DNA from 3 places in the Pseudomonas sp. R5-89-07 genome. Region 3 is predicted to be linked to each of the others. Evidence: predicted binding sites of a transcription regulator. Region 3 holds the regulator's gene; each other region holds the start of a gene.
What was found. Region 3 encodes sigma-54, which starts transcription at its own class of promoters, with help from an activator protein. Its sites were predicted from a motif close to ANTGGCATNNANNTTGCTNT; they were not measured.
Positions count from the first base shown of each region.

Region 1 (10,670 bases), 680 kb from region 3:
GCGAATTTCGGTTGAGTGTTCCCAAACTACCCGCACGCCTGCAACGACTGGGAATAACAAGTACGCCACCACCAGCAGCGCCTCCGCCAGGTACGACCTCACCGACGTGAACACACGCAGAAGCTCCTAAAGGACCACCCGGCTCGCGACTGCATCAGTTGCATAATCGTGAGCCGGGCCGCAAGACGCCCTCAGCGGCGTTAGACCTACAGTGCTTAATCCAACGCTTTCCAGATCTCGGTGGCGTACTCGCGGATCGTCCTGTCCGAGGAGAACCAGCCCATCCGCGCCGTATTCAACACCGCCGAACGCCACCACGCCTTGGAATCATGCCATTGCGCCTCGACCCGCGCCTGGGCGTCCCAGTAAGAGTCAAAGTCGGCACAGACCAGGAAGCGGTCGTAGTCGATCAGCCCGTCGATCAAGCCCACATAACGGCCCGGATCATCCGGCGAGAACACCCCGCCACGGATCGCCTGCAACACATCGTTCAAGCGATGAGACGCGGCAATGTCCGGCCCGGCATTGAACTCGCCGGCATGCTTGCGGGCTTCTACCTGCTGGGCACTGAGGCCGAAGATGAACATGTGCTCGGCGCCTACGCGCTCGTGCATCTCCACGTTGGCGCCGTCCATGGTACCGATGGTCAGCGCGCCGTTGAGGCCGAACTTCATGTTACTGGTGCCCGACGCCTCGAACCCGGCGGTAGAGATCTGCTCCGACAAGTCCGCCGCCGGAATGATGCTTTCCGCCAGGCTGACGTTGTAGTTGGGCAGGAACACCACCTTGAGCAAGCCGCGCACGGTCGGGTCGTTGTTGACGGTGCGGGCGATGTCGTTGGTCAGCTTGATGATCAGCTTGGCCTGGTGATAACTCGCCGCTGCCTTGCCGGCGAAAATCTTCACCCGCGGCACCCAATCGACCTCCGGCTCGGCCCGGATCGCCTGATACAGCGCCACGGTGTGCAGCAGGTTGAGCAACTGGCGCTTGTACTCGTGGATACGCTTGACCTGCACGTCGAACATCGCCGCCGGGTTCACCGAAATGCCCAGGCGCTCATGGATGATCTCGGCCAGCGCACGCTTGCTGTGCAGGCGTTGGTCGGCGAAGGCTTTGCGGAAGGTCTGTTTCTCGGCGAAGGTTTCCAGCTCGCCCAGGCGGGTTTCCATGGTGTCGAGAATGTCCGGCCCCAGCGCTTGCACCAGCATATCGGTGAGCTTGGGGTTGGCCTGGTACAGCCAGCGGCGGAAGGTGATGCCGTTGGTTTTGTTGTTGATGCGCTCCGGGTAGAGCTTGTGCAGCTCGGAAAACACCGTGCTGCGCATCAGCTGCGTGTGCAGGCCGGACACGCCGTTGACGCTGTGGGAGCCGAGGAACGCCAGGTTGCCCATGCGTACACGCCGGCCGTTGTCTTCTTCGATCAATGACACGGCGCGCAGCACGTCGAAGTCATGGATGCCTTTGGCGCGCAGCGAGTCGATGTGCTGGGCGTTGATCAGGTAGATGATCTGCATGTGCCGCGGCAGCATGCGTTCCATCAGGCCCACAGGCCAGGTTTCCAACGCCTCGGGCAGCAGGGTGTGGTTGGTGTAGGAAAGGGTTTCGACGGTGACGTCCCACGCGGCTTCCCACGGGATATCGTGCAGGTCGACCAACTGGCGCATCAACTCGGCCACGGCGATGGACGGGTGGGTATCGTTGAGCTGGATGGCGGCGTGTTCGCCCAGGCTCAGCACCGAGCCGTGCATGTTCTTGTGGCGGCGCAGCAAGTCTTGCAACGAGGCCGAAACGAAGAAGTATTCCTGGCGCAGGCGCAGTTCCTGCCCGGCTTCGGTGCTGTCGGCCGGGTAAAGCACGCGGGAAATGCTTTCGGCGCGCGCCACCTCGGCTACCGCGCCCAGGTGGTCACCAGCGTTGAAGCGCTCCAGGTGCAGGTCTTCCACCGCACGAGCACGCCACAGGCGCAGGGTGTTGACGCTGGCACCACGCCAGCCAACCACCGGAGTGTCGTAGGCCACCGCACGTACGGTTTCGCTGGGCGACCACACTTGAATCATCTTGCCGGACGCGTCCGCCAGGGTTTCCACGCTGCCGCCAAAGCCGATCGGGTAGATCACCTCGGCGCGCTCGAACTCCCACGGGTTGCCGAAATCCAGCCAGCGTTCGGTTTGCTCCTGCTGCCAGCCGTCGACAATTGCCTGGCGGAACAAGCCGTGCTCGTAACGAATGCCATAACCGTGACCGGCAATGCCCAGGGTCGACATGCTTTCCATGAAGCACGCCGCCAGGCGGCCCAGGCCACCGTTGCCGAGCGCCGCGTCGGGCTCGAGCAGGCGGATGCGCTCAAGGTCGACACCCAGCTCAGACAAGGCATCGCGAGCGATCTCCAGCACGCCGAGGTTACTCAGGCTGTCGTAGAGCAGGCGGCCGATAAGAAATTCCAGCGAGAGGTAATAGACCCGTTTCTGGCCTTTGCGGTAGATGCGCCGCGTATGGTCCATCCAGTGGTCGACCATCTGGTCGCGGGCGGCCAGGGCAATGGCTTCGAACCAGTCATGGTCGAAGGCGTGATCCGGGTCCTTGCCCACCGCGTAGGTGAGTTTGGTCAAGACGGCATCGCGAAATGCGGCTACCTCTGCTTCTCGTGCAAGTGGTTCCTGAGACATCAAATGCGACCTCGGGCGAGATAGAAGGAGTTGCTAGAGCCTAGACGGTCTGACAGACGGTAGACGCTCTGGTTCGTCAGTTTTTTAACTCATTGATCATTGCGTGAATTTAATGCAGAGGTCGTGCCTGATTGCCGTTCGCGCAGAAACCCTGAAAATATTGTTCAAAAAACCACCAATCCCGGTATGATCGCGCGCCCGGATACAGCCCCACCTTTTGGAACCCCGATGAAGCCTCAACTGATCGCCGCCGCGGAACTCGACCGTCTCGAGACCTGGCAGAAATACTCTGCCCATATGTGTGGTGGCTGCGTGTCCAGCTGCTGCACGCTGCCGGTCGAAGTGAAGATCAAGGACCTGATCCGCATCGGCATCGTCGATGAGTTCGAGCGCGGCGACCCGCCGAAGAACATCGCCAAGCGGTTGCAGAAGGAAGGCATCGTCGAGCGCTTCAATTCCAAATCCGAGATTTTTACCCTGCAGCGCATGAGCAACAACGACTGCCTGTACCTGGATCGTAAGACGCGCTTCTGCACTATTTATGACAAGCGTCCGGATACCTGCCGCAACCACCCGAAAATCGGGCCGCGGCCGGGGTATTGTGCGTACAAGCCCAAGGAAGTGGTGCGCGAGACCAAGTTCAAGACCCTCGACAAGTTCTGATCCGGATTTTGTGGGGCTCTCTCGGGCCTCATCGGGGGCAAGCCCCCTCCCACATTTTGATCTGTGAACACATTCAAGTGTGGGAGGGGGCTTGCCCCCGATAGGGCCAGTACAGACACCGCACAAACAGCAGGCATAAAAAAACGCCCCCGGCCTTTCGACCGGGGGCGTTTTTCATTCAGCCTGAGTTAACTCAGTTCTTGGCTTTCTTGGCAGCGCGGGTACGCTCGCCTTCGTCAAGAATCTTTTTACGCAGGCGGATCGACTTAGGCGTCACTTCGCACAATTCATCGTCCTGGATGAATTCCAGGGCCTGTTCCAGGGTGAAGCGAACAGGTGGGACCAGAGCGATGGTTTCGTCTTTGCCCGAAGCACGCATGTTGTCGAGCTTCTTGCCTTTGGTTGGGTTGACGCCCATGTCGTTGTCACGGCTGTTCAGGCCAACGATCTGACCGTTGTAGATCTCTTGACCGTGTTCAACGAACAGCTTGCCACGCGCCTGGAGGGTTTCCAGGGAGTAGGTCAGCGCCTTGCCGGTTTCTACCGATACCAGAACACCGTTCTGACGGCCGGACATGTCGCCGGACTTCATGGTGTCGTAGCGATCGAAGATCGAGGTCAGGATGCCAGCACCGTTGGTCAGGGTCAGGAACTGGTTACGGAAACCGATCAAACCACGAGCAGGGATGTTGTATTCCAGACGTACACGGCCTTTGCCATCCGGCACCATGTTGGTCAGGTCGCCCTTACGCAGGCCCATCTCTTCCATGACCTTGCCCTGGGATTCTTCAGGGGTGTCGATGGTGACGTTTTCGAACGGTTCCTGCTTCACGCCGTCAACCTGACGGATGATCACTTCCGGACGACCAACACCCATTTCGAAGCCTTCGCGACGCATGGTTTCGATCAGTACCGAGAGGTGCAGCTCACCACGGCCGGAAACCTTGAACTTGTCAGCCGAGTCGCCTTCTTCAACGCGCAGAGCAACGTTGTACAGCAGCTCTTTGTCCAGACGTTCCTTGATGTTACGGGAAGTCACGAACTTGCCTTCTTTACCGCAGAAAGGCGAGTCGTTTACCTGGAAGGTCATGGAAACGGTTGGCTCGTCAACGGTCAGAGGCTTCATCGCCTCGACGTTGTCCGGCTGGCACAGGGTGTCGGAGATGAACAGCGAGTCCATGCCGCTGACGCACACGATGTCGCCGGCGAAAGCTTCTTCGACGTCGATACGGTGCAGGCCGTGGTGGCCCATCAGCTTCAGGATACGACCGTTACGCTTCTTGCCGTCGGCGCCGATAGCGACAACCGGGGTGTTCGGCTTGACGCTACCACGAGCGATACGGCCAACACCGATAACACCCAGGAAGCTGTTGTAGTCCAGTGCCGAGATTTGCATCTGGAACGGGCCTTCACGGTCAACTTTTGGCGCCGGTACGTTGTCGACGATCGACTGGTACAGCGGGGTCATGTCTTCAGCCATGTCGGTGTGTTCCAGACCGGCAATGCCGTTCAGGGCCGAGGCGTAGACGACTTTGAAGTCCAGCTGTTCTTCGGTGGCACCCAGGTTGTCGAACAGGTCGAAGATCTGGTCCAGAACCCAGTCCGGACGCGCGCCTGGACGGTCAACCTTGTTGATGCACACGATCGGACGCAGGCCGGCTTCGAAAGCCTTCTTGGTCACGAAACGGGTTTGCGGCATAGGGCCGTCTTGAGCGTCAACCAGCAGCAGAACGGAGTCAACCATCGACATTACGCGTTCTACTTCGCCGCCGAAGTCGGCGTGGCCCGGGGTGTCCACGATGTTGATGTGGTAGCCGTTCCAGTTGATAGCGGTGTTTTTTGCCAGGATGGTAATACCGCGCTCTTTTTCCTGGTCGTTGGAGTCCATCACGCGCTCGTCGTTGAGCTCGTTGCGCTCCAGGGTGCCGGATTGACGCAGGAGTTTGTCTACCAGGGTGGTTTTACCATGGTCAACGTGAGCAATGATGGCGATGTTACGTAGATTTTCGATCACTTGTGTATCTCGATCAGAGGATTCGGTGTGCTGACAGGTCGTGGCAGCGATTTACAGTAGAGTCAGGCCTTGCCGTTACAGCTTGACGGCAGAGTCGGGGGGCCGGTGACGCAGGCCACAGGCAAACAGCCCCGGGCTCTTAGCTCGGTCGATAAACGCGCACATTGGCATGCCCCTCACTGAGCAAATGGTGGGCATGCAGGCGACTCATCACGCCTTTGTCGCAATACAGCAGGTACTGACGGCTGTCATCCAGTTCCTTGAAACGCGCGTTCAATGCGTAGAACGGCAGCGTTTGTACGTCGATGCCAGGAATTTCCAGCGGCTCATCCTCGGCGGCATCCGGGTGACGGATGTCGACGATGATCTGGCCGGCGAGGGCTTCGCTGACTTCTTCGATTTGCACATCCTGGCCCAATTCGTCGATTACTCGATCAATTGGCACCAGTTTGGCGTTCTCGAGCGCTCGCTCCAGAATCGCCATGTCGAACTGTTGTTCTTCATACTCCACGCGGTTGCGCTTGGCGTGGGTCTTGGGGTTCACCGAGATGACCCCGCAATACTCAGGCATGTGCTTGGCGAAATCCGCCGTGCCGATTTCTTCGGCCAAGTCGATGATGTCCTGCTTGTGACTGGCGATCAGCGGGCGCAACACCAGCTTTTCGGTCACGCAATCGATCAGCGACAGGTTCGGCAGCGTCTGGCTGGATACCTGGGAGATCGCTTCACCGGTCACCAGCGCGTCGATCTGCAACTGATCGGCGATACGGGACGCAGCGCGCAACATCATACGCTTCAAAACCACGCCCATATGACTGTTATCGACTTTGCCGAGAATTTCGCCCAGCACTTCTTCGAACGGTACGCTCACAAATAGCACGCGTTGGGAGCTGCCGTACTTCTTCCAGATAAAGTGCGCGACTTCCATCACGCCCAATTCGTGTGCACGCCCACCCAGATTAAAGAAGCAGAAGTGGCTCATCAGGCCGCGGCGCATGATCTGGTAGGCCGCCACGGTCGAATCGAAACCGCCGGACATCAACACCAGGGTCTGTTCCAGGGCGCCCAACGGGTAGCCGCCGATGCTGTTGTGCTGGCTGTGGATCACGAACAACCGTTGGTCGCGAATTTCCATGCGCACTTCAATTTCGGGTGCTTTCAGGGAAATTCCGGCGGCGCCGCACTCGCGACGCAGCTTGCTGCCGACGTATTTTTCCACATCCATGGAGCTGAACGGGTGCTTGCCGGCACGCTTGCAGCGCACCGAAAAAATCTTGCCGGCCAACGCGTCACCGAAGTGCTGCTTGCACTTGTCGGTGATGTCGTCGAAGTCGCCCAGCGGGTACTCATCCACCTGCAGGAAATGCGCGATGCCCGGCATGCAACTCAGGCGCTCGGTCATGTCCTTCAAGGCTTTGGCGTCGGTCAGGCGGGTTTCCAGCTCGAGGTTGTCCCACACGCCATTCACCACCACGGCCGGGTCCAGGTCACGGAGCACGGCACGGATGTTCTTGGCCAACTGACGGATGAAACGCGTCCGTACCGGTCGGCTTTTGATGGTGATCTCGGGGAAGACTTTAACGATTAATTTCATGGAAACAGCGCGCGCCGGGCCTGCTGAAAAAGGGGGGCGCGGATTATAGCGGAAATCGCTCAAGGTTTAACCAGTTAATATGCACCACATGTTAAGCGCACCAAAACGGGTCATTTTCACCGAATGACGCTACATTGCAGTGCGCTATTTATCGCGCTTTGGCCGCTTGCACCGTTATAGGGGCCATTTTGAGGCAAAAAGGCCATGTTGGCGCACTGGCATGCAATTTGCTCTCTTGTGAGGCAGGTTGCCTTGGCGGAGTATCCGCGCCGGCATCACCCAAATTCTAAGGGCTAACTCCACTACCCAAGCCCGAAGCCACCCGGAGGACACCATGTCGAAGTCGGTTCAACTCATCAAAGATCATGACGTTAAATGGATTGATCTGCGCTTCACGGACACCAAAGGTACTCAGCACCACGTGACCATGCCGGCTCGCGACGCGCTGGATGATGCTTTCTTCGAAGAAGGCAAGATGTTCGACGGTTCCTCCATCGCTGGCTGGAAAGGCATCGAAGCCTCCGACATGATCCTGATGCCGGACGACAGCACTGCCGTCCTCGACCCGTTCACCGAAGACCCAACCCTGATCATCGTCTGCGACGTGATCGAGCCTTCGACCATGCAAGGCTACGACCGCGACCCACGTGCGATCGCCAAGCGTGCCGAGGAATACCTGAAGTCGACCGGTATCGGCGACACCGTATTCGTGGGCCCAGAGCCAGAATTCTTCATCTTTGATTCGGTCAAGTTCAAGTCCGACATCTCCGGCTCCATGTTCAAGATCTTCTCCGAACAGGGTTCGTGGATGTCCGACCAGGACGTGGAAGGCGGCAACAAGGGCCACCGTCCAGGTATCAAAGGTGGCTACTTCCCAGTTCCGCCGTTCGACCACGACCACGAAATCCGTACCTCCATGTGCAACGCCATGGAAGAAATGGGCCTGGTCATCGAAGTTCACCACCACGAAGTGGCCACTGCCGGCCAGAACGAAATCGGTGTGAAGTTCAACACCCTGGTGGCCAAGGCTGACGAAGTCCAGACCCTGAAGTACTGCGTACACAACGTGGCTGATGCCTACGGCCGTACCGCGACCTTCATGCCTAAGCCACTGTACGGCGATAACGGTTCGGGTATGCACGTTCACCTGTCCATCGCCAAAGAAGGCAAGAACACCTTCGCTGGCGAAGGTTATGCCGGCCTGTCCGACACCGCCCTGTACTTCATCGGCGGTATCATCAAGCACGGTAAGGCCCTGAACGGCTTCACCAACCCGTCGACCAACTCCTACAAGCGTCTGGTCCCAGGTTTCGAAGCGCCGGTGATGCTGGCCTACTCGGCCCGTAACCGTTCCGCATCGATCCGTATTCCATACGTGTCCAGCCCACGCGCCCGTCGTATCGAAGCGCGCTTCCCGGACCCGGCAGCCAACCCATACCTGGCTTTCGCAGCCCTGGTCATGGCTGGCCTGGACGGCATCCAGAACAAGATCCACCCTGGCGACGCCGCCGACAAAAACTTGTACGACCTGCCGCCTGAAGAGGCCAAGGAGATCCCACAAGTGTGCGGCAGCCTGAAAGAAGCCCTGGAAGAGCTGGACAAGGGCCGTGCGTTCCTGACCAAAGGCGGCGTATTCAGCGACGACTTCATCGATGCCTACATCGAGCTCAAAAGCGAAGAAGAAATCAAGGTCCGCACTTTCGTACACCCACTGGAATACGAGCTGTACTACAGCTGCTGATCCGGTAGCGCTGCTTGACGTAGCGTGACGAAAAAGGCCTCCTTCGGGAGGCCTTTTTTTTTGTAGGATTACTCCGCTTTAGCGCCTGCAAACCCGATAAAAAATGTGGGAGGGGGCTTGCTCCCGATGGCAGAGTGTCAGGCAGTATAGGTATGACTGACTCACCGCCATCGGGAGCAAGCCCCCTCCCACAGGAGATCTGCGTTGAAACATAGACTCGTGTTCGCTCTGCTGTTTGTCAGTGCCAGCGTATCCGCCGCACCACCCACCCTCGAGCCGCTGCTCCACAGCATCGCCGAACGCCTGGAGATCGCCGACCAGGTGGCCTTGAGCAAATGGGACAGCCACAAGCCCGTGGAAGACAAGAAGCGCGAGCAAGAGGTGATCGCCAGTGTCGTCGCCCAGGCGCCGGGCTATAAGCTAGACCCCGCCGCCGCCGAGCAGTTTTTCTCGGCGCAGATCGAAGCCAACAAACTGGTGCAGTACACCCATCTGTCCGACTGGCAATTCCAGGGCAAGGCGCCCGACGAGCCGCGCCCGGACCTGATCAAGCAGATCCGCCCGCAGCTGGACGAGTTGCAAAAACGCCTGCTGCAGCAGTTGGCCGACTTCACCCCGCAGCGCACCGACCCCAAGTGTCCCCAATGGCTCGCCGAAGCCGTGCATGAGCCATTGAATGATCCGCTGCGCCAACTGGCGATGATCCGCGCTACGGCCGAGCTGTGCGTCTACAAAGGCTAACGCCTGCAAACCCAATCAAAACTGTGGGAGGGGGCTTACCCCCGATAGCGGTGGATCAGGCATGTAAATGCCGGCTGACACTCCGTCATCGGGGGCAAGCCCCCTCCCACATTTGATTGCATGTATTCAGGACTGTCTCTGGCAGCTTCCTGAACAACCTTTACAAAACCGCACTATGTTGGTGCGATAGGTTGCACCCGCCCCAGCGATCCAGCCCATTTTGGTTCGATTCTTCCCGAGCGGGCTGGCAGAACGCCACAGTTTCGCGCCTAAACCGCCTATTTCAGGGCTTTAACGCTTCTTTTCGGAGCCTTGGTTTGTTTTTTGCATTTTCCTTGTATCAGCGCGTGCCTCAAGCCTGCGCCTTGCTTCAAAAGAGGTCCTGATGACCATCAGTGATGCACTGCACCGTTTGTTACTCGACAACCTGACCACCGCGACCATCCTGCTCAATGCCGACCTGCGCCTTGAGTACATGAACCCGGCGGCGGAGATGCTCCTGGCCATCAGCGGCCAGCGCAGCCATGGGCAGTTCATCAGCGAATTGTTCACCGAGTCGGCCGAAGCCTTGAGTTCGTTGCGCCAGGCCGTGGAGCAGGCACACCCGTTCACCAAGCGCGAGGCGATGCTCACCGCCCTGACCGGCCAGACCTTGACCGTCGACTACGCGGTGACGCCGATCCTGAGCAATGGCGCGACCCTGCTGCTGCTCGAAGTGCACCCCCGCGACCGCCTGCTGCGCATCACCAAGGAAGAGGCGCAGCTGTCCAAGCAGGAAACCAGCAAGATGCTGGTGCGCGGCCTGGCCCACGAGATCAAGAACCCGCTGGGCGGTATTCGCGGCGCGGCACAGTTGCTGGCCCGCGAGCTGCCGGAGGAGCATCTGAAGGACTACACCAACGTCATCATCGAAGAAGCCGACCGCCTGCGTAACCTGGTGGACCGCATGCTCGGCTCCAACAAGCTGCCGTCCCTGGCCATGACCAATGTGCACGAAGTGCTGGAGCGCGTCTGCCAGTTGGTCGAAGCCGAAAGCCAGGGTTGCATCACCCTGGTGCGCGACTACGACCCGAGCATTCCCGACGTATTGATCGACCGCGAGCAGATGATCCAGGCGGTGCTCAATATCGTGCGCAACGCCATGCAGGCCATCAGCAGCCAGAACGAGCTGCGCCTGGGCCGCATCAGCCTGCGCACCCGCGCCCTGCGCCAGTTCACCATCGGCCATGTGCGCCATCGCCTGGTGACCAA
Region 1 covers NZ_CP027727.1:411,858-422,527, reverse strand. Annotated here, with positions in the region: gene C4J94_RS01830 (hypothetical protein) at 1-110, shown strand, start outside; gene C4J94_RS01825 (glycogen/starch/alpha-glucan phosphorylase) at 216-2,666, opposite strand; gene C4J94_RS01820 (YkgJ family cysteine cluster protein) at 2,895-3,329, shown strand; gene typA (translational GTPase TypA) at 3,523-5,343, opposite strand; gene thiI (tRNA uracil 4-sulfurtransferase ThiI) at 5,483-6,937, opposite strand; gene glnA (glutamate--ammonia ligase) at 7,272-8,678, shown strand; gene C4J94_RS01795 (chorismate mutase) at 8,835-9,419, shown strand; gene glnL (nitrogen regulation protein NR(II)) at 9,805-10,670, shown strand, end outside.
Region 1: a site for sigma-54 is predicted at 7,152-7,171, ahead of glnA (glutamate--ammonia ligase). Genes of this name have one in related genera too.

Region 2 (10,670 bases), 2.7 Mb from region 3:
CCGGCGCCGGCGATGCCCATGGCTTTGCCCTGGTGCTCGGCCGGGTACCACTGGGAGGCCAACGGCAGGGCCACAGCAAAAGAGGCGCCGGCCATGCCGAGGAACATGCCCAGCAGCAGGGCTTGCTCGTAGCTGTGAATGCCCAGCTTCCAGGCGCAGAACAACGCGACGATGACAATGACCTGGCCAATCAGCCCGGCGGTCTTGGGTGACAGCTTGTCGGCCAGCATGCCCATCAGAAAGCGCAACACTGCGCCCGCCAGGATCGGCGTAGCGACCACAAGGCCACGCTGTTGAGTGGTCAGGTGCAGGTCGGCGGCAATCTGTACCGCCAGTGGGCCCAGCAGATACCAGACCATGAAGCTCAGGTCGAAATACAGGAACGCGGCAAACAGGGTCGGGGTGTGCCCGGATTTCCAGAAGCTTGATTTCATCACGCACCTCAACGGTTGGGGGTCTAAAACGAAAAAACGCCGCCACCGGGTTCGCGAGGGCAAACCGGGTGTGCGACGTCTTTGTCGTGGGTGGGGCAACCGCCGTTGGCTACCTGTAGAGGTTGTTTAGCAAGAGCCGCGCCAGATCAGCCGAGCAACTCGCTCATGGCAATAATCTGTTCGGCCACCTGAATCAGTTTCTGCTGACGGCTCATGGCCTGGCGACGCATAAGGGTGTAGGCCTCTTCCTCATTGCAGTCCTTCATTTTCATCAGCAGACCTTTGGCCAGCTCGATGCGCTTGCGCTCCGCCAACTGCTGATCGCGGGCGTGGAGCTGGGCGCGCAGGGCCTGGTCGCTTTCAAAGCGGGCCATGGCCACATCGAGGATCGGTTGCAGGCGCTGGGCCTGAATGCCTTCGACAATGTAGGCGCTGACGCCGGATTTGATCGCCTGGCGCATGACATTCGGGTCGTGCTCATCGGTAAACATCACGATAGGGCGAGGCTGGTCGCGGCTGACCAGCACCACCTGTTCCATCACATCGCGGCCGGGTGACTCGGTATCGATCAGGATCACGTCGGGGCGCACCGTTTCGACGCGCGCGGGCAGGTCGATGGTCAGGCCGGACTCATCGATCACTTCAAAACCGGCCTCGGTCAGCGCAGCCTTGAGTCGACCGACTTTGCGCGGGGTGTCATTGATCAACAGGATTCGCAGCATGGTTGTGCTCCTGTCAGCGCAGCGCTTGGCGTGTAGTGTTGTCCGCCATGGCGTGCAGGCGGAAGCTGCGGGCATAGCCGGCGGGGTCGGAGCCGTCCCAGACCTTGCCGTCGATCAACTGGCTGCTGCGCATGTCCTGGGCACTGGTTGCCACGCCCACGGCACTGGCGGCTTGACGATATAAGTCCAGTTGTTGCACCTGGCGCGCGACGGCAAGGTAGTCCGGGTCTTCGCGCAGCAGGCCCCAGCGGCGAAATTGGGTCATGAACCACATGCCGTCGCAGAGGTAGGGCAGGTTGACCGCACCATCGGCGAAAAAACGCAGCGCGTGCGGGTCTTGCCACTGGTTGCCCAGGCCATCGTCGTAGTTGCCCAGCAGGCGTGGTTCGATGCAGTCCAGCGGTGCATCGAGATATTCACGGGCGCTGAGCAGTTGGGCGGTGGAGCGACGGTTTTGTATGCTCGCCTCGATAAAACGACTGGCCTCGAGAATGGCCATCACCAATACACGGGCCGTATTGGGGTATTGGTCGACGAAGGCCTGGGTGCAGCCCAGGACTTTTTCCGGATGATTCGGCCAGATCGACTGGCTGGTCGCCAGGGTGAACCCCTGGTTCTGCTTCACTGCGCTGGCGCACCAGGGTTCACCGACACACAGGCCATCGATACGGCCCGCTTGCAGGTGCGCAACCATTTGCGGCGGAGGGACCACCACGCTGTCCACGTCCTGCAGCGGATGGATGCCCTGGCTCGCCAGCCAGTAATACAGCCACATGGCGTGGGTGCCTGTCGGAAACGTCTGGGCGAAGGTGAGTTTTGTGCGGCTTTGGTGCACGTGACGGTCCAATGCCTCAGGAGTGGTCACGCCTTGCTGTTGCAGCCCACGGGAAAGGTTGATGCTCTGCCCATTCTGGTTCAGCCCCATCAGCACCGCCATCGGGCTCGGAGCAACGCCGCCGATGCCCAGGTGCACGGCGTAGATCAGCCCGTAGAGGCTATGGGCGGCGTCCAGCTCGCCGCTGACCAGTTTGTCGCGCAAGTTGGCCCATGACGACTGACGCTTGAGGTTCAGCGTAAGTCCGTAGGGTTGTGCAAACCCCTGGGTGGCTGCGACCACCACCGAGGCGCAATCGGTCAAGGCCATGAACCCCAGATCCAGGCTGCTTTTTTCCGGGGCGTCACTGCCGTTCACCCAGGCCAGCGCAGGGCTCACCGGGCTGTTGCCGACCGAATCGTTCATCAATACCTACCTATTCTCTGAAAAAAAAACGTCGTTTCCTCGGATGGCGATACCGGCCATTACAGGGAAACGACGCCTTTGTCCGTAGGCCCGCTCCGTCGTTGGCGCGCGCCCTGATAGAAAGCGCATAGCAAGGCACATGCCACGGGGACGCCGTCAGCTTTCCATCATGATTGAAGTTCGCCCGCCTTTCAGTATGGCCGCTCTTTTGCGTTCTACCGCCCCAGGAAAATCCAAGGTGCCTGCTGATTCCGCCAATACGACGAACCACTACTGGCTCGGTAGCACGCTGCTTTGGGGCGCGCTGTTGCTGGTCAGCTGTGTCGCGTGGGGCGAGCCGTATGAGGCCAGGGACGAAAGCCTGGACAGTTTTTTCACTGCGCTGGCGGTGCCTTTGGGAATGCCTGTGGTGGTCAGCCGGGAAGCAGCGCACAAGCGTGTCAGCGGAACATTCGATTTCGAGGCGCCGCAACAGGTGCTCGAAGCGCTGGCCCGGCAGGAAGGCCTGATCTGGCACAGCGACGGGCAGGCAGTGCACCTCTACGACGCGGCCGAAGCGAGAACCTCTGCCGTGGCGCTGCGATACATTTCGGTCAATCGGCTGCGCGGCATCATGCGCCGCACGGGGCTGGATGAGTCACGCTATCCGCTGCGCGACAGCGGGGTGCGCACGTTCTACGTGTCCGGGCCGCCCAGCTATGTCAACCAGGTGCTGCGGCTGGCGCAATTGACCGATCGGCAACGCAGTGAGTTGCGTGTGGGGGCGCATGCCTTTGGCGTGGTGCAGGTGTTCAACACAAGCGTCGAGGATCGGCAGTATGGGACCGGTGCAAACAAGGTCAGCGTGCCGGGAATCGCATCCATCATCCGAGGCCTGCTGGCCAGTGAACAAAAGGGCCCGCTGGCGGACAAGAACCTCACGTTGATCGCTTATCCGGATACCAACAGCCTCCTGATCAAAGGCAAGCCTGCTCAGGTCAGCCTGATCGAAAAACTGGTAGAGGAATTGGATGTGCCCAAGCAACTGAATGAAATCTCGTCATGGCGGGCGGAAGTGAGCCGTGACGAATCGAAGCCCCCGGCCGGGCCGCCGCTGTTGACGGCTGCGCAATATGAACGCGTGCAACGTGCGTTCGTAAGACTGGGCCGCGAGCGTTCCCCCTGAATAAAGGCGTTTGCCTATGTACCTGGAAATACTGCTGCAGGAGCAATTGATCAGCCGCAAGCGTCTGGCTGCGTTTGCGCCGGGGAAGGTGTTGCCTTTGGCGCCTGAGGTCATCCATTGCGTGGAAGTACGGGTCAACGGGCAACTGATGGCGCTGGGCGAGTTGGTGCAGTTGGAGGACCGGCTAGGGGTTGAACTGCATGAGGTGTATCAGGATTGGATGCCTCATTCGGGCTAAGCCTCGAATTGTCTTACAACAAAAAGCTGAAAAGCGCTGACTGAATAGGGCTTTTCCTAGCGTGATGGGCGAGACAGGTTTTTATAGTCACAGCATCGGGCGAGTGCGCCGTCACGGGTAAAAGGGATTTGAATGTCAGCAGTCGAATGTACAGGTGCTCCATGGCCGTAGGGATTGAAGAGTCGCCAAAGCCCCTCGTTTTCGCTCACTGGACCTTGCAGGGCGATGGTCGGCTGACAAACAGGGAAGTCGATATTCAACTGCCACCAAAAGAGGGTCGCGTGCTTCGGCTGTTGCTGGCTTCCGGCGGTTCGTTGATGACCAAGGACCGGCTGTTGGCGCTCGCTTGGCCCAGGGGCGAGGTGGCTGATGAGTCATTGACGCGTTGCATTTACGCGTTGCGCAAACACTTGGGAGCCGACAAAGGCTTTATCAAGACCGTATATGGCAAGGGCTATCGATTTACCTGCCCCGTGCAGGTTGAAGACCCTGAGCCAAAGCAAGTCATGCACCTGTGTTCGGCGTGTGGGCAGGTCAGCAGTGTCTAAGGGATGGGGCAAGGCCCTGATACTGAGCGCGCTGATTAATAGCAACCAGGCCCTCGCCTACTGTTGGGATGAAGTGGCGCGTCGCTATGACTTCGAGCCGGAGTTGTTGCAGGCCATCGCGGCGGTAGAGTCGGGGTATCGTGCGCAAGCGATCAACTATGCCAACGGGAACGACACGCATGATATCGGTTTGATGCAAATCAACAGCAGTCACTTGCCTCGCTTGCTCAAGCTGGGCATTACCGAAGAACGGCTGTTGAACGAGCCGTGCTTGTCGGTGGAAGTCGGCGCCTCGATTCTTGCCGGGCTCGTTCAGCGTTTCGGCTATAACTGGACGGCGGTGGGTTCCTACAATGTGGGGCCGGGCGCCGGGCCGCAGCGCGACGCATTGCGCATGCGCTACGCCGAAAAAGTCTGGGTACGCTACGAGGCCTTGATGGCTCATCGTAATTGACGAATGGGCGGCACGCCTCGCATGCAGCCCTTCTCCCCGGCTATAATCGCGCCACCTTTCGCCGCCATCCGAGTCTAGCCCGCCCATGTATACCCTGGCCCGCCAGCTGTTGTTCAAACTCTCCCCGGAAACCTCCCACGATCTGTCCCTGGACCTGATCGGCGCCGGTGGCCGCCTGGGGCTCAATGGCCTGGTATGCAAGGCTCCGGCAAAAATGCCGGTGTCGGTGATGGGGCTCCAATTCCCCAACCCGGTCGGGCTGGCTGCCGGCCTGGACAAGAACGGTGCGGCCATCGACGGGTTTGCACAATTGGGTTTCGGTTTCGTCGAGATCGGCACTGTCACCCCCCGACCGCAACCGGGCAACCCCAAGCCCCGGATCTTCCGCCTGCCGGAAGCCGAGGCGATCATCAACCGCATGGGCTTCAACAACCTGGGCGTGGATCATTTGCTCACGCGGGTGCAGGCGGCGAAATACAAGGGCATCCTCGGTATCAACATCGGCAAGAATTTCGACACGCCGGTGGAGCGTGCGGTGGACGATTACCTGATCTGCCTGGATAAGGTCTACGCCCACGCCAGCTACGTCACCGTCAACGTCAGCTCGCCCAACACCCCGGGCCTGCGCAGCCTGCAGTTCGGTGACTCCCTCAAGCAATTGCTCGAAGCGTTGCGCCAGCGCCAGGAAGACCTGGCGGTGCGCCACGGCAAGCGGGTGCCGTTGGCGATCAAGATCGCGCCTGATATGAGCGATGAAGAAACCGTGCTGGTGGCCCAGGCCCTTGTGGATTCGGGCATGGATGCGGTGATCGCGACCAACACCACCCTCAGCCGCGTAGGCGTCGAAGGCCTGGCTCACGGTGACGAGGCCGGCGGTCTGTCCGGCGCGCCGGTTCGGGACAAAAGCACCCATATCATCAAGGTGCTCGCGGCCGAACTGGCGGGGCGCCTGCCGATCATCGCCGTAGGTGGCATCACCGAAGGCAAGCATGCGGCTGAAAAGATCGCGGCGGGCGCAAGCCTGGTGCAGGTGTATTCCGGCTTCATCTACAAAGGCCCCGCGCTCATTCGCGAATCGGTGGACGCAATCGCCGCCCTGCGCTGATGCGCCCAAAAAGCTACGAGACAGAGGCAATAAAAAGGGCTCCATAAAGGAGCCCCTGGGCCGAAGCCCGCCGCCCGGATAGGACGTGCGTGGTTAAGTCGTTACGTATTCAAGTTGATGTGTCGGAATTAAGTGCCCTGATTAGCCGACGGCGTGAAGTTCGTTGAGTCTGTGGATACCCGCAGTGCCAGTCATACCGTCCCAGTTGTCGCCGCGTCCTTCTCGCCAGCCATTGATCCAGGCTTGGCGTACCGACGGTAGAGTAAATGGGCAAAGCTCACGGGATTTTCCATGAACGCCATATTGATATCCGCGTAAAAATGCTCTTTCCAACGGATCACGCTTAAGTCTTCTCATAGGGTGTTTCCCTCACTTGTTGACTGTCTAGATATCCTTCGGCCTCGTGTGAGGCCGGGCAGAGTTTTTCTGCCGTTGGTGGGCTCGCTGCCGGCGTGGCGAGCCGATGTGTCGACGCCGTTACGGCGCCAACCTGTGTTGAGTTCTAACCAATAGGTCACATGGATTCAATGATCGTTTTGTCATAAGCACGTAACGATAACGATGCTATAGCCATAAGCTGGGACGGTTTTTCGCCCCTTTTACAGGGCAAAGCCAGTTATGATGTGCCCTGCGAAGCGCAACGGTTTAATCCTTTGGTGAGAATGCCCGCCTGTTGCAGTCGGTTATTATTCGACGAAGGGTCGGAATATTTCCTTTTGTTGCTTCACTTTCTTCTTCTGCCCCGTCAATAAAGGCCCAAGGGCCGGCCAGACGGAGTGGGACGGCACATTCGTGCCACGCGAGCACTCTTCGAGAAAAGTGCTTGATTGAAAACCGAGCCGGCGATGCGTCGCCCGCTCATTTATTGCTGAAAAGCCTGGAATGCCCCATGTCGGACCGTTTTGAACTCTTCCTCACCTGCCCCAAGGGCCTCGAAGGCCTGCTGATCGAGGAAGCCGTCGGGCTTGGCCTTGAGGATGCCCGTGAGCACACCTCGGCTGTGCGCGGCATGGCCGACATGGAAACTGCCTACCGCCTTTGCCTCTGGTCGCGCTTGGCCAACCGCGTGCTGCTGGTGCTCAAGCGCTTCCCGATGAAGGACGCCGAAGACCTCTACCACGGCGTGCTGGATATCGAATGGGCCGACCACATGGTCAGTGACGGTACGCTGGCGGTGGAATTCAGCGGTCACGGCTCGGGCATCGACAACACTCACTTCGGCGCGCTGAAGGTCAAGGACGCGATCGTCGACAAGCTGCGCACCCCGACTGGCGAGCGCCCCTCCATCGACAAGATCAACCCGGACCTGCGCATCCATCTGCGCCTGGACCGTGGCGAAGCCATTCTGTCCCTGGATCTGTCCGGCCACAGCCTGCACCAGCGTGGCTACCGCCTGCAGCAGGGCGCTGCGCCGCTGAAGGAAAACCTGGCGGCCGCGATCCTGATCCGTGCCGGCTGGCCGCGCATCGCTGCCGAAGGCGGCGCATTGACCGACCCGATGTGTGGCGTGGGCACTTTCCTGGTGGAAGGCGCGATGATCGCCGCCGACATGGCACCCAACCTCAACCGCGAACTGTGGGGTTTCACCACCTGGCTGGGACACGTCCCGGCGTTGTGGAAGAAACTGCACGCCGAGGCCACCGAGCGCGCCGCTATCGGCATGAACAAAACCCCGCTGTGGGTGCGTGGCTACGAAGCCGATCCGCGCCTGATCCAGCCAGCGCGCAACAACATCGAGCGCGCAGGCCTGAGCCACTGGATCAAGGTGTACCAGGGCGAAGTCGGCACGTTCGAGCCGCGCCCGGACCAGAACCAGAAAGGCCTGGTCATCTGCAACCCGCCCTACGGCGAGCGACTGGGTGACGAAGCCAGCCTGTTGTACCTCTACCAGAACCTCGGCGAGCGTCTGCGCCAGGCCTGCATGGGCTGGGAAGCTGCAGTGTTCACCGGCGCGCCGGACCTGGGCAAGCGTATGGGCATCCGCAGCCACAAACAGTATTCGTTCTGGAACGGCGCCTTGCCGTGCAAATTGCTGCTGATCAAGGTCAACCCGGATCAGTTCGTCACCGGCGAGCGCCGTACTCCGGAGCAACGCCAGGCCGAGCGTGAGCAAGCGGCTTACGATCAAGCCCCGGCCGAGCCGCAAGAGCGCCAGTACAACAAGAACGGCAACCCGATCAAGCCCGCCCCGGCCCCCGTGGTCGAACAGGCGCGCCTGAGTGAAGGCGGGCAGATGTTCGCCAACCGCCTGCAGAAGAATCTCAAGCTGCTGGGCAAGTGGGCCAAGCGTGAAGGTGTGGATTGCTACCGCGTGTACGACGCTGATATGCCGGAATATTCCATGGCTATCGACCTGTATCACGACTGGGTGCATGTGCAGGAATACGCCGCACCCAAGTCCATCGACCCGGAAAAAGCCTCCGCGCGCATGTTCGACGCGCTGGCCGCGATTCCCCAGGCGCTGAACATCGACAAGAGCCGCGTGGTGGTCAAGCGTCGCGAGCGTCAGAGCGGCACCAAGCAATACGAGCGCCAGAGCGCCCAGGGCAAGTTCACCGAGGTCAGCGAAGGTGGCGTGAAGCTGCTGGTCAACCTCACCGACTATCTGGACACCGGCCTGTTCCTTGATCATCGCCCGATGCGCATGCGCATTCAGAAGGAGGCGGCGGGCAAGCGTTTCCTCAACCTGTATTGCTACACGGCCACCGCCAGCGTGCATGCGGCCAAGGGCGGCGCGCGCAGTACCACCAGTGTCGACCTGTCCAAAACCTACCTGGACTGGGCGCGCCGCAACTTTTCCCTCAACGGGTTTTCCGACAAGAACCGCCTGGAACAAGGTGACGTGATGGCGTGGCTGGAAGCCAGTCGCGATGAATTCGACATGATTTTCATCGACCCGCCGACCTTCTCCAACTCCAAGCGCATGGAAGGCGTTTTCGACGTGCAGCGTGACCACGTGCAGTTGCTCGACCTGGCCATGGCGCGCCTGGCGCCGGGCGGCGTGCTGTACTTCTCGAACAACTTCCGCAAGTTCCAGCTTGAAGACAACCTCAGCGAACGCTATGCGGTCGAGGAGATCAGCGACAAGACCATCGACCCGGATTTTGCGCGCAATGCGAAGATCCACCGCGCCTGGAAAATTACCGCACGCTGATTGTCAGCAGGGAGCGAGCTCTGGTGGTGAGGGAGCTTGCTCCCTCACACAGCAAGCGCTCGCGGTATTTGCGCTGGTCAAACTCTCGACCGATGGCTATAACTTAACGTCCAGCCAAAGTGACACCCCCGCACGCTGGCGTTGTGAGTGTTGCCTATGCCGATGCAAGCCGTACGCCCGAAAATCCTTGGTTTTATCAGTGAACAGGCATCGGCTTGGCTGGTGGCAGTGGTGGTATTGGCAACCGGTAGCGCATTGACCCTGGTCATCGCATGGGCCGCTGCCGACCTCTATCAGCAACAGGTGCGCCAGCGCTTCCAGTTGCTGGTCAGCGAGCGCTACAACCGGATTCAGGAGCGCTTCGAAGACCAGGAACTACGCCTGGACAGCCTGCGCCGCTTCTTCGTCAATTCCGGCGAGGTCTCGCGCGCCGAATTCGACGGTTTCGCCCAACCCTTGTTATTGCATGCGCGTGCCTATGCCTGGGCGCCGCGGGTGTCTCGGGAACAGCGCAGCCAGTTTGAACAGGACATCTCGCGCCAGCGCGGCGCACCGTTCAATATCCGTGAACTGAATTCGGCGGGTGAGTTGGCGCCGGCTTCCGAGCGCAATGAATATGTACCGGTGCTGTACAGCCAGACCCAAAGTCTGTTGGGCTCGCCATTGGGCTTTGATCTGCTGGCCCAACCCCTGCGGCGCGCGGTGCTTGAACGTGCGCAAAAAAGCGGCAAGGCGGCGGTGTCCCAGCCCATGCAATTGGTGGGCGTGGAGCCGGCCTATGCCGCGGGAGTACTGCTGGTGGCGCCGGTCAGCAAAACTGTCGATGCGCAGCCGTACGGCTATGTCATGGCAGTGATCAGCATGCGCCAATTGGTGGCCGACGGCTTGCCCAAGCCAAACCGGGATAACCTGGCGATGCAGATCGTCGATACCTCCGACTCTCAGCAGCGTGTGCTGTATGCATCCAGCAATGCGCCCGGCGGCAGCAACCTGGTGGCCGCCCGGCGTCTTAGCCTCGGTGACCATGTGTACGCGCTGAGCCTGCGTGCCAGCGGGGTATTCGACAAGGCCAACCATTCCTCGACCAACACGATACTGGCCATGGGCGTGTTGCTGAGTGCACTGCTCAGCGCCTTGCTCTACGTGCTGGTCAGCCAACGCCAGCGGGCGCTGACCCTGGTAGAGCAGCGCACCGCTCAGTTGCGCATGCGTGAACAGGAATTACGGGGAACGCATGGTCAATTGCGCAGCGTGCTGAATGCCGCGACGCATGTCGCAATCATTGCCACGGATTTGCGTGGTGTCATCAACATGTTCAATGCTGGCGCCGAACGAATGCTGGGGTTCAAGGGCGAGCACGTGGTAGGTCGCCTGACGCTGGAAAGCCTGCACCTGGCCTCGGAACTCGAAACCCGCGCCGCGCGTTTGAGTGTGGCGCTGGGTAAGCGCATCGCACCGAGCCAGGCGATGCTGGTGGACAGTCCGGACAGTCAGCATGACGCCCGTGAGTGGACGCTGGTGCGTGAGGATGGCAGCCCCTTGACCGTCAACATGCTGGTCACGGTGTTGCTGGATGACCATGGCCTGTGGGTCGGGCACCTGGCCATTTA
Region 2 covers NZ_CP027727.1:4,381,424-4,392,093, reverse strand. Annotated here, with positions in the region: gene C4J94_RS19990 (NarK/NasA family nitrate transporter) at 1-434, opposite strand, end outside; gene C4J94_RS19985 (ANTAR domain-containing response regulator) at 581-1,156, opposite strand; gene C4J94_RS19980 (CmpA/NrtA family ABC transporter substrate-binding protein) at 1,170-2,396, opposite strand; partial or broken gene C4J94_RS19975 (secretin N-terminal domain-containing protein) at 2,635-3,471, shown strand; gene C4J94_RS19970 (FliM/FliN family flagellar motor switch protein) at 3,578-3,799, shown strand; gene C4J94_RS19965 (winged helix-turn-helix domain-containing protein) at 3,961-4,347, shown strand; gene C4J94_RS19960 (transglycosylase SLT domain-containing protein) at 4,340-4,801, shown strand; gene C4J94_RS19955 (quinone-dependent dihydroorotate dehydrogenase) at 4,887-5,906, shown strand; gene rmf (ribosome modulation factor) at 6,048-6,263, opposite strand; gene rlmKL (bifunctional 23S rRNA (guanine(2069)-N(7))-methyltransferase RlmK/23S rRNA (guanine(2445)-N(2))-methyltransferase RlmL) at 6,796-9,060, shown strand; gene C4J94_RS19940 (GGDEF domain-containing protein) at 9,217-10,670, shown strand, end outside.
Region 2: a site for sigma-54 is predicted at 2,524-2,543, ahead of C4J94_RS19980 (CmpA/NrtA family ABC transporter substrate-binding protein). Genes of this name have one in related genera too.

Region 3 (10,670 bases):
GTCAGCCTGCTGACCAACCCGGACCTGAACCTCTACCGCGGCACCGAACAGCCCTGGCATGTCACCAGCCTGCGTGGCGAGGTCAACCCGGACGGCACCGAAATCGAACTGATCGACTCGGTGCGCGTCGCACGTACAGACGCACAGAACCGCGACACCATCATTACCAGCAGTCGCATGACCGTATTCCCACAGAAGGAATATGCGCAGACCGAGCAAGACGTTAGAATCGACGGCGCTGGCGGTGTATCGACTGGCAAGGGAATGAAAGCGTATTTGAAAGAAAGCAGGATACACCTGCTATCGAACGTAAGAGGACAGTATGAGGCTCGTTAAAACCCTCCCTATTTTGCTCGGTCTGGGCGCAGCACTGGGAAGCGTGAGCGCCTGGGCTCTGCCGAACGATAGCCAGCAACCGATCCACATCTCGGCTGACGATGCGCAGCTCGATGACAAACAAGGCGTCGCCACCTACACCGGTGGCGTGATCATCACCCAAGGCTCGATGAAGATCACTGGCAACACCGTGACCCTGACTCGCACCGCGACCGGCGATATCGACGTCGTGACCTCCGTGGGCAACCTGGCTTACTTCGAACAGAAGCAAAAGGCAGAAGACCCGGGCCCGATGAAAGGCTATGGCAAGACCATCCAGTACCATGCCCAGCAAAATCGCATCGTACTGATTGATCAGGCCAAGGTACTCAGTGCCGACGGCAACTCCACCGAAGGCGAGAAGATCGTCTACAACACCCAGACCCAGGTCGCCCAGGCGGGTCGCGCCAATGGCAACAAGGTCACCGCACCTCGCCCACGTATCGACATGGTCATCCAGCCGAAGAAGAAGGCCGAGTAATGGCAACCCTGAAAGCCCAGCATCTGGCCAAGGCCTATAAAAGCCGCCAGGTGGTACGCGATGTCAGCCTGTCGATCGACAGCGGCCAGATCGTCGGCCTGCTCGGCCCCAACGGCGCCGGCAAGACCACCTGCTTCTACATGATCGTCGGGCTGGTCCAGGCGGACCAGGGCCGTGTATTGATTGACGACCTGGACGTCAGCCACCAGCCGATGCACGGCCGTGCGCGCGCAGGTATCGGCTATCTTCCGCAGGAGGCGTCGATCTTCCGCAAACTGTCGGTAGCCGACAACATCATGGCAATCCTCGAGACCCGCAAGGAACTCGACCGCGACGGCCGCCGCAAGGAACTGGAAAGCCTGCTTCAGGAATTCCACATCAACCACATTCGCGACAACCTCGGCATGAGCTTGTCCGGTGGTGAGCGTCGTCGTGTGGAGATTGCCCGCGCCCTGGCGACCGCGCCCAAGTTCATCCTGCTGGACGAACCGTTCGCCGGTGTCGACCCGATCTCGGTCGGCGACATCAAGCAAATCATCCATCACCTCAAGGCCAAGGGCATCGGTGTGTTGATCACCGACCACAACGTCCGCGAGACCTTGGATATCTGCGAAACCGCCTATATCGTCAACGACGGCCAGTTGATTGCCGAGGGCGATTCCGCCACCATCCTGGCCAACGAACTGGTCAAGGAAGTGTACCTGGGTCACGAGTTCCGCCTGTAAACACGGTGGTATCAGGCCATTCGCTGTTGAGCGCGCGAGTCAATAAAAACCTCAGTATTTTTATTGTTACCGCGCTCTAGGCAAAGCCCCCGATATCAGGCATATAATTTGCTTATGTTTGGCGCTCACGCGCCCTGTCGTGGATGGCGCATTGCGCCGGCGAATAAGGTGTTAAGCCCCTGCCATGAAACCATCGCTAGTCCTGAGAATGGGCCAGCAGCTGACGATGACACCGCAGCTGCAACAGGCCATCCGCCTGCTCCAATTGTCGACCCTGGACCTGCAACAGGAAATCCAGGAGGCCCTGGAGTCCAATCCGATGCTCGAACGCCAGGAAGAAGGCGACGACTTCGACAATACCGACCCGTTGGCCGACAACATCGAGCAAAAGCCCAATCCCGATGTACAGGAACCGTCCTACCAGGAAACCGCCCCCACGGTGGATAACCTTGAGGACGGCGAATGGAACGAACGCATTCCCAACGAGCTTCCCGTGGACACCGCATGGGAAGACGTCTACCAGACCAGCGCCAGCAGCCTGCCCAGCAATGATGATGACGAGTGGGACTTCACCACCCGTACGTCTGTCGGCGAGAGCCTGCAGAGCCATTTGCTGTGGCAACTGAACCTGGCGCCGATGTCGGACACCGATCGCCTGATCGCCGTCACCCTGATCGACTGCATCAATAACCAGGGCTACCTGGACGAAACGCTCGAGGAAATTCTTGAAGCCTTCGACCCGGAACTGGATATTGAACTGGACGAGATCGAAGCCGTCTTGCACCGGATCCAGCAATTCGAGCCCGCCGGTATCGGCGCGCGCACGCTCAGCGAGTGCCTGCTGCTGCAACTGCGCCAGCTCCCGGCCAAGACACCCTGGCTCGCTGAGGCCAAGCGCCTGGTCAGCGACTACATCGACCTGCTGGGCAGCCGCGACTACAGCCAGCTGATGCGTCGCATGAAGCTCAAGGAAGACGAACTGCGCCAGGTCATCGAGCTGGTGCAGAACCTCAACCCTCGCCCTGGCTCGCAGATCGAGTCCAGCGAAGCCGAATATGTCGTGCCCGACGTGATCGTGCGCAAGGACAACGAACGCTGGCTGGTGGAACTGAACCAGGAATCGGTGCCGCGCCTGCGCGTCAACCCGCAATACGCCGGCTTCGTGCGGCGCGCCGACACCAGCGCCGACAACACCTTCATGCGCAACCAGTTGCAGGAAGCGCGCTGGTTCATCAAGAGCCTGCAAAGCCGCAACGAAACCCTGATGAAAGTGGCGACCCAGATCGTCGAGCATCAACGCGGCTTCCTGGAATACGGCGACGAAGCGATGAAGCCCCTGGTACTGCACGACATCGCTGAGGCGGTCGGCATGCATGAATCGACGATTTCACGGGTGACCACGCAAAAATTCATGCATACCCCACGGGGTATTTATGAGCTGAAATACTTTTTCTCAAGCCACGTAAGCACCTCCGAAGGCGGCGAATGCTCGTCCACGGCGATCCGCGCGATCATCAAAAAACTGGTTGCCGCGGAAAATCAGAAAAAGCCGTTGAGTGACAGCAAGATCGCTGGTTTACTGGAGGCACAAGGCATTCAGGTCGCCCGTCGAACCGTCGCCAAGTACCGCGAGTCTCTCGGGATCGCGCCTTCCAGCGAGCGAAAGCGTTTGATGTGACGGGCGGGCCACAGCGTTCCAGTGGCAGGCGTTTTGCCTGCCGCTTTATGCACTGGCAACGAAGGAGAAGCTGTATGCAAGTCAACATCAGTGGACACCAGCTGGAAGTCACCAAGCCCCTGCGTGAGTACACCGAGAGCAAGCTGAACAAGCTTGCGGGGCATTTTGACAAGATCACCAACGTGCAGGTCATCATGGAGGTCGACAAGCTCAAGCAGAAAATCGAGGCCACCCTGCACGTACCGAATGCCAAGCTCGTCGCCAATGCGGAACATGAAGACATGTACGCGGCGATCGACTCGCTCTACGACAAGCTCGACCGCCAACTCATAAAGCATAAGGAAAAGAATCTGCACCTGATGCAAGGTACAGGTCGTTAACTCTCCCCCCATGATCCGACTTGAAACCATCCTGACCCCCGGCCGTTCCCTCGTGAACGTGCCGGGCGGCAGCAAGAAAAAAGCCCTCGAACAAATTGCCAACCTGATCAGTAGCCAAGTGCCTGAACTGGAGATGCAAGATGTCTTCGAGGCCCTGATTGCCCGTGAAAAACTCGGCTCGACCGGTTTTGGCAACGGCATCGCCATCCCCCACTGTCGTCTCAAAGGCTGCGAAACACCCGTCAGCGCCCTGCTGCACCTGGATCACCCCATCGATTTCGACGCCATCGACGGCGCCCCGGTCGACCTGCTGTTCGTTCTGCTGGTCCCGCAAGCCGCCACCGATGCGCACCTGGAGCTGCTCCGGCAGATCGCCAGCATGCTCGACCGCAAGGAAGTACGCGAAAAACTGCGCAGTGCCAGCAGTAATGAGGCCCTGTATCAGGTCGTCCTGGATGAACAAAGCGGGCAATAATCATGCGTTTGATCATCGTCAGCGGCCGCTCCGGCTCGGGCAAGAGCACTGCGCTCAACGTTCTTGAGGACAGCGGCTTCTACTGTATCGACAACCTGCCCGCCGGGCTGCTGCCGGAATTGGCGGAACGCGCACTGATCCATACCGAACTGGCGCAACCGCTGGTCGCTGTGTCGATCGACGCCCGCAACCTGCCCAGCCACCTCTCGCGGTTCCCCGAACTGCTTGAGGAAGTGCGTGCCAAGCATATTCATTGCGACGTGCTGTACCTGGATGCCGACGAAGAAACCCTGCTCAAGCGTTTCTCTGAAACCCGTCGACGCCATCCGCTCAGCAGCGCCAACCGCTCCCTGGCGGAAGCCATCGAGGACGAGACCAAACTGCTGGGGCCGATCATCGACCTGGCCGATCTGAAGATCAACACCACCAACCTGAACCTCTACCAGCTGCGCGACGCCATCAAGCTCCGATTGCTCAACCAGCCGGAGCCTGGCACTGCGTTTCTGGTCGAGTCGTTTGGTTTCAAGCGTGGCATGCCGGTGGATGCCGACCTGGTATTTGACGTGCGCTGCCTGCCCAATCCTTATTGGAAGCCGGAATTGCGCGATCAGTCTGGGCTCGACCAGCCGGTAATCGACTACCTGGCCGCGCAGGCGGATGTGGAAGAGATGTTCCAGGATATCTCCAGTTACCTGCTCAAATGGTTACCGCGCTTTGCCGCAAGCAATCGTGCCTATGTCACCATTGCCATCGGCTGCACCGGTGGTCACCACCGCTCCGTCTACCTGACGGAACGACTCGGCCAGGTACTGCAACAAACCCTCAAGAACGTCCAGGTTCGCCACCGCGACCTTAGCTGAAAGGAACACTTGCGCGATGCCCGCTCTGGAAATTGAAATCATCAACAAGCTGGGCTTGCATGCCCGTGCATCAGCCAAATTTGTCGGCGTCGCCGGGAAGTTCCCCTGCCAGATTCGCGCCGGGCGCACTCCAGAGTCGATGGTCGACGGCAAAAGCATCATGGCAATGATGATGCTCGCCGCAGGCAAAGGCACCAAAATCCACCTGAAAACCGAGGGTGAGCAGGAGCAGGAAGCGATGGACGCATTGGTGGCGTTGATCAATAACTACTTTGATGAAGGCGAATAACCTGTCTCTGTAGGCTTAAGCCTTACCCCAACGCCGTGTCCATCACCATCATCAAGCAAAACCCGATGCACAACCCCAGGCTGGCAAGCTTATCGTGACCGTTTCGGCGTGACTCGGGGATGACCTCATGGGTCACCACCAACAGCATTGCGCCAGCCGCCAGCGCCAGCCCCAGGGGCAGCAGCACTTCGGCAAGGCTCACCAACCACGCGCACAGCACGGCAAAGACGGGCTCTACCAAACCCGATGCGGCACCGATCAGAAACGCCCTGATCCGCGACATCCCCGCCCCCGCCAATACCAGCGCAATCACCAGGCCTTCCGGTACATCCTGCAGGGCGATGCCCATGGCGAGGCTGTCGGCATCCGCCATGCCGCCGCCAGCAGAGACGCCTACGGCCATGCCTTCAGGTATGTTGTGGGCAATGATGGCAAACACGAACAGCCAGATGCGCGGCGGGATAACCGGTTTATCCGGCGTGCCCACCAGCATTTCCGGGCTGGCGCCGGAGACCTTGCGGTCCACCAGATACAGCCCGAAGGCACCCAGCATGATGCCGAAGCTGATCAAGCCGCCCGCGCCCCAGGGCGAGAGCCCCAGGTTTTCAGCGGCGGCGATACCCGGCACCACCAGCGAAAAGGCGGTCGCCGCCAGCATGACCCCCGCGCCAAAACCCAGCAAGGTATCGCTCAACGCCGCCGGCATCCGGCGAATCACCAGCACCGGCACTGCTCCCAGCGCCGTGCCGAGTGCGCAGATCGCCCCGCCCTGCAGCGCGCGCAAGATGCGTGGTTCCAGGTCGAGCCAGGCCAGCCCATGGGCCACCAGCAATGCCGTACCGACTAATACAAGCAGGGAGCCAAACGCGTAGCGAAATAATCGCACGCTGCTAATCGCCAGTGTTTCAGTGCCCATAATCGGCCTTAGATCTTGTTATAGGTTGAATGTCAGGCCAAGGCAGCCTGGTAGCGTGCGGCAACCTCCGGCCAATTGATGACGCTATAGAATGCATTGATGTACTCCGGTCGTCGGTTTTGGTACAGCAGGTAGTAGGCATGCTCCCAGACATCCAGACCGAGGATCGGCGTGTTACCGCTCATCAGCGGGCTGTCCTGGTTGCCGCTGCTTTCCACCACCAAGGTTTTTTGCGGGGTGACACTCAACCAGGCCCAGCCGCTACCGAAACGGGTCAACGCCGCCTTGGTAAAAGCCTCCTTGAAGCTGTCGAAGCCACCCAACTGCTCGTCGATAGCTTTGCCCAGCACCCCCTCGGGCTTGCCGCCACCTGTCGGCGTCATGACCGCCCAGAACAACGAGTGGTTGGCATGACCGCCTCCTTGGTTGACCACAGCAGCGCGTAATTGCTCCGGTAATTTTTCAACGCTGGAAACCAACTTCTCCACCGGCCAGCCCGCGTACTCGGTGCCCTCGACCGCCGCATTAAGATTATTGATGTAGGTCTGGTGGTGTTTGGTGTAGTGGATTTCCATGGTTTGCGCATCAATATGGGGTTCAAGCGCATCGTAGGCATAAGGCAAAGCCGGCAAGGTGTAGGTCATATCAATGTGCTCCATAGTGAGAGGTGGCCGGTTGCGTCGCGGCAGCGCCCAGCAGGCGATGGGTGCGCGGGTATTCGCCGTGATCACTGATGAAATTCAACAGCTCGATATAGGTTTTGCTGCTCTGGCGCAACGCTGCCTCGCGCAACTTCGAACTGAGGCGGGGGTCCTGCATGGTTTGCAGCAGGCGCTGGTGAATGGCGCAGAGGTATTCCGCGCTTTCTTCAGGCTGGTTGAGGCGCAGGTGCAGGTCTGCCAGGTTGTGATGGGAAATGACGCAAGCCGCCACTGCTTCGTCGGCGTCCACCCAGCGTTCGAACAACACCTGGGCCAGGGCCAGCGCTTGCAAGTAGGCCTCGCGGGCATCAACCAACTCGCCCGCCATAAAGCAGCGATTGGCCCGTTCGATCGTGCGTTTCCAGTGCTCCATAGTGAGCCTCCAAAGCAGGGTCGGGATTACACGCCGCCCGCCGTGAGCTTTTCCGGGTCCAGCAGGACTTCCAGTTGGCTACGCGGCAGGTCGGTGTGTTCAAGGGCGACATCGATGACCGGGCGACCCTGCTGATACGCCTGCTTGGCGATTTCGGCGGCCTTTTGGTAACCAATGATCGGATTAAGGGCAGTGACCAGAATCGGGTTGCGCGACAGCGCCTCCTTGAGCTTGGCTTCATTCACCTTGAAGGTGGCGATGGCCTTGTCCGCCAGCAGGCGACTGGAATTGGCCAGCAATTGAAGGCTGCTGAGCAGGTTCTGGGCGATGATCGGCAGCATCACGTTCAGCTCGAAGTTGCCAGATTGACCGGCAACGGTGATCACCGTGTCATTGCCGATGACCTGCGCGGCAACCATGGCCGTCGCTTCCGGGATCACCGGGTTGACCTTGCCAGGCATGATCGAAGAGCCCGGCTGCAGGCCTTCCAGCTCGATTTCACCGAGGCCGGCCAACGGGCCGGAATTCATCCAGCGCAAGTCGTTGGCGATCTTCATCAGCGATACTGCGGTCGCTTTCAACTGACCGGAGACGGCGACGGCGGTGTCCTGGGAGCCGATCAACGCAAACAGGTTCTTGCCCGGCGTGAACTTCACTTGGGTCAGCTGGCTCAAGTGCTGGCTGAAACGTGTAGAGAATTCAGGGTGTGCGTTGATGCCGGTGCCTACCGCCGTGCCGCCCTGAGCCAGCGCCTGCAGCGCCGGTAACAGGTCTTGCAGGTGGCCGACATTGGCCTTGAGCTGCTGTGCCCAGCCATTGAGCACCTGGCTCATGCGTACCGGCATGGCATCCATCAAGTGAGTGCGGCCGGTCTTGATGAACGGGTGAACCGCTTCGGCCTTTTGCTCGATCACCTGCACCAGGTGCAGCAAGGCCGGCAGTGTTTGCTCGTGCAGCACCAGCGCCGCGCTGACGTGAATGGTGGTCGGGATGATGTCGTTGCTGCTTTGCCCACAGTTGACGTGGTCGTTGGGGTTCACCACCTCGCCCAGCAAACGGCTGGCCAGGGTCGCAATCACTTCGTTGGCGTTCATGTTGGAGCTGGTGCCGGAGCCGGTCTGGAAGATATCCACCGGGAAGTGCTGCATATAGTCGCCTTCCAGCAAGCCTTGGGCGGCATCGACAATCGCCTTGCCCTGCCCTTCGCTGATCTGCTTGAGGTCGACGTTGGCCCTGGCAGCAGCGGCCTTGGCCAGAACGAGCGCGCGGATAAACTGCGCCGGCATGCGCTGATGGCTGATAGGAAAGTTATTGACCGCGCGTTGGGTCTGCGCACCGTACAAGGCCTCGGCGGGCACTTGCAGTTCGCCCATGCTGTCGCGTTCGATACGACTATTACTCATCGTTAGATCCTTGCACCAAGTCGGAGTGAGAGAGGGATGGCAGCAGTTGGCAGGTTGCCAATTGCCAGGCAAAGGCCTGCCAGCGCTTGAGGCGGCAGGCGCACTGGGAGAGTTTTTCCAGATCACGCAGTGGGCGCCAAGCCTGGTCCAGGCACAGGGAGCGCCAATGCCAGGGCAGCGCGATATCGTTGGCGGTATCGATGAGCAGGCGAAATGACGTTTCGGCGATGGTCCATGGATGGGTGGCGGTGCAACACGCCAGGTAGCGCCCCTCACTGAGGTAATGTTCGATCAGGCGAGGTTCATTAGGATCGAGCCCGCAACGGATCTGACGACTCATCCACCGCCAACTTTCCAGGTACGGGTCCTCATGCAAGACAGAACTCATGATCCACACTCATTCAGTAATGATATTCATTATTAAATGATATTAAGAATCAAACAAGGATGACTGATTCAATCCTCTCTATCGGAGCCACAAAAAAAGGCGCGCCATCATTCATATGGCGCGCCTTTTTTTGGTGAAGCGTTGCGGGTCAGCTACCGGCGACCGTCATCCGTTCGATCAACACGGAGCCCGTGCGAATATTGCTGCGCAGCTCAAGATCGTTACCCACCGCAACGATCTGTTTGAACATATCGCGCATGTTGCCGGCGATGGTTACTTCCTGGACAGCAAACTGGATCTCACCGTTTTCCACCCAGAATCCTGCCGCACCGCGGGAATAGTCACCGGTCACCATGTTCAGGCCGTGGCCCATCAACTCGGTCACTAGCAGGCCGCGTCCCATGCGGCGCAGCAGCGCCGCCTGGTCGTCATCGCCATGGGTCACGAACAGGTTGTGAACGCCGCCGGAGTTGGCGGTGCTGGGCAAGCCAAGCTTGCGACCGGCGTAAGTGCCCAGCACATAAGACACCAACTCGCCCTTCTCGACGAACGGTTTGGCATACGTGGCCAGGCCATCGCCGTCGAACGAGGCGCTGCCCATGGCGCGCATGAGGTGCGGACGCTCATCGATGGTCAGCCACTCAGGGAAGAGCTTCTGGCCGATCGCGCCTTCCAGGAATGACGATTTGCGGTACAGGTTGCCACCGGAAATCGCCCCGAGAAAACTGCCGAACAAGCCACCGGCCAGTTCAGCGGAAAACAGTACCGGCACTTCGCACGTGGGCACCGGGCGTGCGCCCAAACGGCTGGCTGCACGCTGCGCAGCCCGTTGGCCAATGCTCACCGGGTCTGCCAGCAACTCGCCTTGGCGGTTCACGTCGTACCAGTAGTCACGCTGCATCTGGCCGTTGGCTTCGGCGATCATGACGCAACTGAGGCTGTGACGCGTGGAAGCGTAGCCACCGATAAAACCATGGCTGTTACCGTAGACACGGCAACCCTGGTGGGTACTCAACGTGGTGCCATCGGCGTTCTTGATGCGAGGATCGGCGTCGAATGCCGCGGCTTCGCAGGTCAACGCCTGCTCGATGGCTTGCTCGGGCGTGATGTCCCAGGCGTGAAACAGGTCAAAATCCTGCAGATCCTTGGCCATCAGTGCTTTGTCGGCCAAGCCTGAGCTTTCATCCTCGGAGGTGTGCTTGGCAATGGCCAACGCGGCGGCGACGGTCTCGCGAATCGCTTCAGAGCCACTGGCCGAGGTACTGGCCGAACCTTTGCGCTGGCCCACATACAAGGTAATACCAAACCCCTGGTCGCGATTGAATTCTACGGTTTCCACTTCCCGCTGACGCACCGAAGTCGACAGCCCCTGCTCCAGCGACACCGCGACTTCACAGGCGCTGGCCCCCTGGCGCTTGGCCTCGGCAAGGATCTGCTCGACTTGTTCCTGCAGTGCCGGTAACGCTTGTGGACCGACGCTTTGGGCTGCACTCATGGTTTTCTCCACTCAAATTCTGCTCTCGGTTAAGGCCATCGAGCGACCGGGCCGGACAAGCGGCCCCCGACTGGTTATCATGGCGGCGTTTCTTTGCGGACTGCCACCATGGTTGATTCTTACGACGACTC
Region 3 covers NZ_CP027727.1:1,093,611-1,104,280, reverse strand. Annotated here, with positions in the region: gene lptC (LPS export ABC transporter periplasmic protein LptC) at 1-336, shown strand, start outside; gene lptA (lipopolysaccharide transport periplasmic protein LptA) at 323-856, shown strand; gene lptB (LPS export ABC transporter ATP-binding protein) at 856-1,581, shown strand; gene C4J94_RS04945 (RNA polymerase factor sigma-54) at 1,766-3,259, shown strand; gene hpf (ribosome hibernation-promoting factor, HPF/YfiA family) at 3,334-3,639, shown strand; gene ptsN (PTS IIA-like nitrogen regulatory protein PtsN) at 3,650-4,114, shown strand; gene rapZ (RNase adapter RapZ) at 4,117-4,974, shown strand; gene C4J94_RS04925 (HPr family phosphocarrier protein) at 4,991-5,263, shown strand; gene C4J94_RS04920 (ZIP family metal transporter) at 5,286-6,179, opposite strand; gene C4J94_RS04915 (superoxide dismutase) at 6,212-6,823, opposite strand; gene C4J94_RS04910 (hypothetical protein) at 6,825-7,253, opposite strand; gene C4J94_RS04905 (lyase family protein) at 7,280-8,656, opposite strand; gene C4J94_RS04900 (FagA protein) at 8,649-9,044, opposite strand; gene pmbA (metalloprotease PmbA) at 9,193-10,539, opposite strand; gene yjgA (ribosome biogenesis factor YjgA) at 10,648-10,670, shown strand, end outside.